DNA from 2 places in the Gordonia sp. G4 genome. Region 1 is predicted to be linked to the other one. Evidence: riboswitches for the same ligand, from Rfam matches in the RefSeq annotation. Region 1 holds a riboswitch; the other holds the start of a gene.
The links. A riboswitch is a leader RNA that binds a small molecule or an ion and turns the genes downstream of it on or off. The one in region 1 is predicted to bind S-adenosylmethionine.
Positions count from the first base shown of each region.

Region 1 (3,741 bases):
ACGCTGCGGATTCCGAGTCGGTCCAGCAGTGCCACCTCGGCGCGGACCTGATCGAGCACGGTGATCTGCGGAAAGCGTGATCCCCACGGACGGCCGTCGGGGGCCAGGGACGCCGGACCCGTCGATCCCTTGCATCCGCCGAGCACGTTGGCCGAGATGACGCACCATTCGTCCGTGTCGATCGCCTGACCGGGTCCGATCAGGCCGTCCCACCACCCGGCCGAGTCGTGGTCGGCATCGGCGGGTCCGGTGACGTGTGAGTCGCCGGTGAGCGCATGGAGTGTGAGGATCACGTTGTCGCGGGAGGGCGACAACGTCCCCCAGCGCTGGAACGCCAGGGTGACGTCGTCGATCCGTGCTCCGCTGTCGAGAGGCAGCGATCCGATGGGGATGCCGACGAGTTCCCCGTCCGGGAGTGACTCCCAGTCGGGCTGATCAGACGCTGTCGCGTTCAGGTCGATACTCACCGACAAAGCTGCCTCACCTGTTTCACTTGGCCGCCGCGAATCCCTGTTCGAGATCGGCCAAGATGTCGTCGATTCCCTCGATGCCCACGGCCAGGCGCACCAGTCCGGGGGTCACGCCGGCGGCGAGCTGTTCCTCGGGGGTCAGCTGGCTGTGCGTGGTCGAGGCCGGGTGGATGACCAGCGACCGCACGTCGCCGATGTTGGCGACGTGGCTGTGGAGGCTCAGTGCGTCCACGAACTTCTTGCCCGCGTCGACGCCGCCGGTGATCTCGAAACCGATGATCGCGCCCTGACCCTTGGGGGCGAGCTCCTGACCGCGCTTGAACCACGGCGAGGACTCGAGGCCGGCGTAGGCGACGGACTCGACCTGGTCGTGCTTCTCCAGGAACGCGGCGACCTTCTGTGCGTTGGCGACGTGGCGCTCGATGCGCAGGCTCAGGGTCTCCAGGCCCTGGGCGAGCAGGAACGCGTTGAACGGTGAGATGGCCGCACCGGTGTCGCGCAGCCACTGGACGCGCGCCTTGAGCGCGTACGCCGGTGCGCCGAGGTCGGCGAAGACCGCACCGTGGTAGCTCGGGTCAGGGGTGGTGAAGCCGGGGAACAGGTCTTTCCCGTCACGCTGGACCCGCCAGTCGAAGGTGCCGCCGTCGACGATCACGCCGCCGATCGCGGTGCCGTGTCCGCCGATGTACTTGGTGGCCGAGTGCACGACGATGTCGGCGCCGTGGGCGAGCGGGTTGATCAGGTACGGGGTGGCGACGGTGTTGTCGATGATGAGCGGTATGCCGTTGCGGTGCGCGACCTCCGAGATGCCCTTGATGTCCAGGATCTCGTTGTTCGGGTTGGAGATCGACTCACCGAAGAACGCACGGGTGTTGTCCTTGACCGCGGCCTGCCACGACGCCGGATCCTCGGGATCCTCGACAAAGCTCACCTCGACGCCGAGCTTGGGCAACGTGTAGTGGAAGAGGTTGAAGGTGCCGCCGTACAGCCGCGGACTCGACACCACGTGACCGCCGGTCTCGACGATGTTGAGGATCGAGTAGGTCTCTGCGGCCTGACCCGACGCCACCAGCAATGCGGCGACGCCGCCTTCGAGCGCGGCGATCCGCTGCTCGACGGCATCCTGTGTCGGGTTCATGATGCGGGTGTAGATGTTGCCCGGTTCCGCGAGTCCGAAGAGGTTGGCCGCGTGCTGGCTGTCGTTGAAGACGTACGACGTCGTCTGGTAGATCGGCAGCGCACGGGCGTTCGTCACCGCGTCCGCGGACTGCCCGACGTGGATCTGCTTCGTCTCGAAGCTCCAGTTCTCGCTGGGATCGTTGCTGTCGAGGGTGCCGTCAGGGACATCAGACATGGCAATTCATCACTTTCTACGGTCGGCAGGGCCCAACTCGACCCTGTTGGGGTCCGACCTTCGGACCCGCGCTTGCCGGGGATCGTCAGCGCGATCCCGCAACCCGGTCATCACCCGGAGCACCCCACCGCGGATGGAGGGTTGCCGATCAGCCAGCCGGGGCTTGACGCTGATACTCATGACCTGGCGACAAGGATATAACACGGATGTGAGGGCCTGAGAACCGTCCCGGTCAGGCCGCGCCCAACACTTGAGAAGGCCGCCGCGAGGGTGGAGTGTGCTGTCCTCCGACCGAGTGAAATCAGGTGTGGTCAGATGAGTAGTGCCTGGTCACGGTCGTTAGCGGCCCTCAGTGTGCTGTCGGTTCCCCGATCGCGGATCTAGCGTCGAACCAGCCCCGGCTGCGTCGGAACGTTCCGATCGGGAGGTCCGGGTTCGCCCAGGAGCGCCATGTCCGCGATCGCTCACCTCCGAACCCGACGGATCTCGCTCGTGATCGCCGCCGTCACCGCCGTCGCGGTCGTGGCGGCTCTCAGTCTGTCGGGTACCGCCCCGGCGGCGGCTGCCGAGTGCAGCGCCTCGGGCGCGGTGGTCATCGTCGCCGGTACCAACGACCCGGAGAGCGCTCATCTCGTCGGGGTCGAGCAGCGCTACACCGGGAAGATGCCGACGGTGCGCGACGGTGAGGTGGTCGTCGTCGACGACCCCGGTAGTGCTTACCTCGCAGAGCCGAAAGACGTGATCCACGTCGACTACCCGACCACACTGTGGCCACTGGGTGCCGCGGGGTACGACGACAGCACCGCCCAGGGCAGGAGTGCGACGGCGTCGGCGATCGCGGGGTACCAGAAGCGATGCGGTGCCGAGTCCGACATCGTGGTCGCCGGCTACTCACAGGGCGCCCGTGTCGCCGGCGACGTCCTCGCCGACATCGGCAACGGCCGGAATGTCGACGAGGTCGTCGCGACCGACGAGAACGGCGAGGTCATGCTCCACGAGAACGGCGCTCCGGTCCTCGTGACCATCGATCCGGACGGGATCTCCGGCGAGCTCTACGCCGACCCTCGACAGGCCGGGGACAAGACGGGCCGCGGCATCGAACTGTCGTTGATCGGGATCATCCCCGGTCTGACGATGGCGGGGTCGCGAGGCGGGTCCGAGACCGACGGCGGGTTCGGGGAGCTCGAGGGCAGGGTGGTGTCCGTGTGCATCGACGGCGATCCCATCTGTGATCTGCCGGACCCGATCCACGACCCGATCGGCGCCATCGACGGCCTCCTCGGCTACTTCACCAAGCACAACCTGTACCCGTTCCAGATGTATCGCGACCCCCACGAAACGACCTGGAACGACGGTCGGAGCGTCCGATGCGAGCCGGAGTCCGCGGTCTGTATGGTCGCCGCGGATTCCGCGTTCGCCGAACTCGTGCGGGATTGGGCGCGCGATGCCGGGTACGGCGGAGCGATCGGGGACTTCCTGTCCGGGCGTCCGACGATCGAGCTGCCGTACGGGATCGAACTCGCGAACCTGCAGCCGGTGATCAGGCTCGTGCAGGGTCTGCTGCCGCCGCTGCCGAAACTCGGGTACGGCGCCTACCTACCGGACCTCTTCGTCTTCGAGGACATCCTCCAGGGGATCCTCACGCTGTCGCCGGCGCGGTTCGTCGACGGCGCGACCGCACTGGCTGCGAGCCTCCGCAGCATCGTTTGGTTGCCGGTGAACTTCGTGCGGTACTGGGCGGGCGCGATCGTCGGGCCGGTGACACCGCGGGCCGGCACGGTCACGGTCCTCGCGGTGGATACGACGAGCCTGCGATCGTCGACGTTCGCACGGCTCGCGACCGCGACCGACGACGCCACCGAGCCGGTTCGCGCCGAATCGTCGACCGGGTCCGGCGACCCGGCTGCACCGGTGACC
Region 1 is NZ_CM173442.1:3,405,540-3,409,280, forward strand. Features, by position in the region: gene metX (homoserine O-acetyltransferase MetX) at 1-473, opposite strand, end outside; gene AC3B5T_RS15265 (bifunctional o-acetylhomoserine/o-acetylserine sulfhydrylase) at 490-1,824, opposite strand; SAM riboswitch class IV at 1,888-2,008, opposite strand; gene AC3B5T_RS15270 (cutinase family protein) at 2,275-3,741, shown strand, end outside.

Region 2 (3,741 bases), 2.7 Mb from region 1:
TCAAGACTGCCAGGAGGAACTGTGGAATTCGATGTGACCATCGAGATCCCCAAAGGTGGCCGCAACAAGTACGAGGTCGACCACGAGACCGGCAAGGTCTACCTCGACCGCTACCTGTACACCTCGATGGGCTACCCGGCCGACTACGGGTACATCGACGGCACCCTCGGTGAGGACGGCGACCCGCTCGACGCGCTGGTCCTGCTCCCCGAGTCGGTGTTCCCCGGCATCATCGTGCGCGCACGGGTCGTCGGCATGTACACCATGACCGACGAGGCCGGCGGCGACGACAAGCTGCTGTGCGTCCCGGCCAAGGACGTGCGGTGGGACCACATCAAGGACATCTCCGACGTGTCCGAGTACGAGTTGGGCCCGATCGCCCACTTCTTCGAGCACTACAAGGACCTCGAGCCCGGCAAGGAGGTCCAGCCGGGCGGCTGGGTCGGCCGCGAGCAGGCCGAGAAGATCGCGCAGGATGCGATCGACCGCCTCGCCTCGCATCCCGAGGCTGCCAACGAGCCCTCGCGCGGCTGACGGATCACCGTCGAGACACCTCCGCCGGCACCATCGTGAGATGGTGCCGGCGGGGTGTCTACGGCGCAGGTGCGCCACTTGAGTTCAACTGCGGCAGTTGCAGATAGCGCGCACGTTCCGAAGTCGCGCTTCTGTGACGGGCCGCCCCGTCAGGCCACGCGGTGCCGCTGCTCGGCGAGAACCGGCAGGATCTGTTCGCGGATGCGGCGTTCGGTGGCTGCGCCGTCGATCGGGACGAGGATCACGGCGTCGGCGACCTCGGCCGCGTAGATGTCCCGGACCAGCGTGATCAGTCCGTGTGTCGTGCCGATGTAGCGGATGGTCCCGGAGCCTGCCTCCGACGATGCGTCCACCGCGGCAGCGGCCGCGGCACGCGCCGACGCGGCATCCGCCGCGACGGTCACCTCCACCTCGAGGGCGACCACGAACTTCGCCTGATCGTGGGTGCCGGCCCGGAGCAGAGAGCGGGCACGCTGCGCATCGCGGAGGGTCTCACGCCGCACGACGATCGGAAACGTCTGCGCCAGTTCGTCTCCGGCGATGGCGATCTGGAACCCCGGTCGTCCGATGCTGATCGGGGCCGTCGGAGCGGAAGTCGGTGCGGCGATCACGGTTGCGCGATCGGCCGGTGCGTCGAGTTCGATGGTCATCTCATCACCCCTCATTCGATTTTGGTCGGATGGTCTGTTCGGTCAGTGCATGGTCGATCGGTGCGTGTTCGGTCAGCGCGCGCAGTGCCTCGAGGAGGCGGTCGATGTCGTCGGAGGTGGTACCCGCCCCGAAGCTCGCGCGGACCGCGCCGGCCGGATGTCCGAGGCGCTCGAGCAGCGGGTGAGCGCAGAACCGGCCGTCGCGCACGCCGATTCCGTGTTGCGCACTGAGATACTCGGCGACGACCCGCGGCGCGATCCCGTCGACGGTGAACCCCGCGATTCCCACCCGGTCGGTGGAATCGGCGAAGATCCGCAGGGGCACGACCCCGGGGATGGCGGCCAGGCCGGAGTCCAGGCGTTGGGCCAGGCGCAGTTCGTGCAGGCCGATGGCCTCGGGACCGAGGTCGGCCAGCGCCTCGCAGGCCGCCGCGATCGACACCGCGCCGAGCACGTTCGGCGAACCGGCCTCGTGACGCGCGGCTCCGGTGTGCCAGGTCACGCCACCGGCGTGCGGGCTCAGGTCGACGTCGGCGGTCGCTCCCCCGCCGGCCAGATAGGGGTCGGCGGCGTCGAACCAGTCGGTCCGGCCGATCAGGACCCCGGCACCGAACGGCGCATATGCCTTGTGCCCGGAGAAGGCCAGGTAGTCGATGCCGTGACTGACGACGGAGACGGGGCGGTGCGCGACGAGTTGCGCGGCGTCGACCAGGATCCGGGCCCCGTGCCGGTGCGCGATCGAGGCGAGCCGGGTGATCGGCAGCACCTCGCCGGTGACGTTCGACGCCGCGGTGACCGCGAGCAGCGCTGCCGGCGCCGACGCGAGCTCCGCCTCGAGCGCGACCAGGGTGTCCTCGATCGTGTCGCAGGTGCGGACGATTCGGGCCCGGTTGCGGCCGTCGCGCGGCGCGCACCACGGCAGCAGGTTGGCGTGATGCTCGATGTCGAGCACGACGACGTCCCCGGGGGTGATGTGAGCGGCGAGGTTGATGGCATCGGTGGTGTTGCGGGTGAAGACGACGGTGTCGTCGACCCGTCCGCGGACGAACCGGCGCACGGTGTCCCGGGCGGCCTCGTACCGGGCGGTGGTCACCTGCGACAGATGACCGGCGCCGCGATGGACGCTCGCGTATTCGCCGAGTCCAACGGCGACCGCGGCGGCCACCGAGCTCAGAGCCGGCGCGCTCGCCGCGTAGTCGAGGTTGACGTACCGCGTTGTGCCGCCGTGGGCCAGCGGTACGGACACATCGGCGCCGACGACCGGGGCCAGCCCGGGGATGGCCGGATACCGATGGTGGGTCGAATCGATGACGGGGGTGTCGACAGTCTCGTGGCCGGTCGTGTCGGGTGCTGACAGGACAGCGGTCATGGCAGGAGCTCCTCTGAAATTCCGCGCTTGCCGCGTCCGGTCGGTACGCGGCCAGGTCGTCACCCGGAGCACCCCACCGCGGAGGAGGGTTGCCGACCAGCGAGCCGGGGCTTGTCACTGGCACTCATGACCTATGTGCAAGCCTCGCCGAAGCCGCGCGGGCGTGTCAATTTTCACTCATCGTGATCCAAAGTTAGGGCACACTTACCTGTAGCGTGTCAGGGGTGTCAGCGACTGATGTGTTCGTGTTGTCCCGCCCGCACGGCACCGTGCGGGGCCGGGGCGCCGTCCGTGGGTTCACCGATGTCGACGCGGCCTCGGCCGCGCTGCGTTCCGGGACGATCGACGGGCTGACCGGCGCGATCCCGTTCGATCTCTCCGACCCGGCCGCGCTGGTGGTACCCGAGGTCCTGCACTTCGACGACGCACCGCTGACGGGCGGGCCACCGCTGTCGCGCACCCCGGTCTCGACGACCCTGCACCCGACCGCCGACGAGCACCGCGAGCGGGTGGCGCACGCGGTCAAGCGGATCGTCGCCGGCGACGTCGGCAAGGTCGTCCTCGCCCGTAGCGTCGACATCGTGCTCGACGCCGAGGTCGCGCCCCACGAACTCCTCGACGCCCTGGCGGGCGGCAACGCCGGACACAACGCGTTCGGCGTCGACCTCGGTGCCGCCACCGGCTCCGGCGCGTGGCTGCTGGGCGCGAGTCCCGAAGTGCTGCTGCGCAAGTCGGGATCGGTCGTCACCTGCCACCCGTACGCGGGTTCGGCTCCGCGGTCACCGGATCCGGTCGTCGACCGCGCCGTCGCCGACGGATTGTTCTCCTCGGCAAAAGATCTCGCCGAACACGCGTTCGTCGTGGATCACCTGCGCGACCGGCTGGCGCACCTGTGCGACGACGTCGACGCGCCGTCGACCCCGCAACTGCAGTCGACCGGAGAGGTGTGGCATCTCGCCACCCCCATCCGCGCGACACTTCGCGATCCGTCGACCACCGCGCTGGATCTCGCCCTCCTGCTGGGTCCGACCCCCGCGGTCTGCGGTACACCCAGTGATGTTGCCGCGCAGATCATCCGGGAAGTCGAGGGGGAACGCGGCTTCTATGCGGGCGCCGTCGGCTGGTGCGACGCCGCCGGCGACGGCGAATGGATGGTCACCATCCGGTGCCTCCAGCTCGAAGCCGATC
Region 2 is NZ_CM173442.1:560,872-564,612, forward strand. Features, by position in the region: gene AC3B5T_RS02280 (inorganic diphosphatase) at 22-534, shown strand; gene AC3B5T_RS02285 (hypothetical protein) at 684-1,184, opposite strand; gene AC3B5T_RS02290 (aminotransferase class V-fold PLP-dependent enzyme) at 1,189-2,553, opposite strand; SAM riboswitch class IV at 2,572-2,685, opposite strand; gene AC3B5T_RS02295 (isochorismate synthase) at 2,793-3,741, shown strand, end outside.
Region 2: another riboswitch for S-adenosylmethionine. It lies ahead of AC3B5T_RS02290 (aminotransferase class V-fold PLP-dependent enzyme); the one in region 1 lies ahead of AC3B5T_RS15265 (bifunctional o-acetylhomoserine/o-acetylserine sulfhydrylase).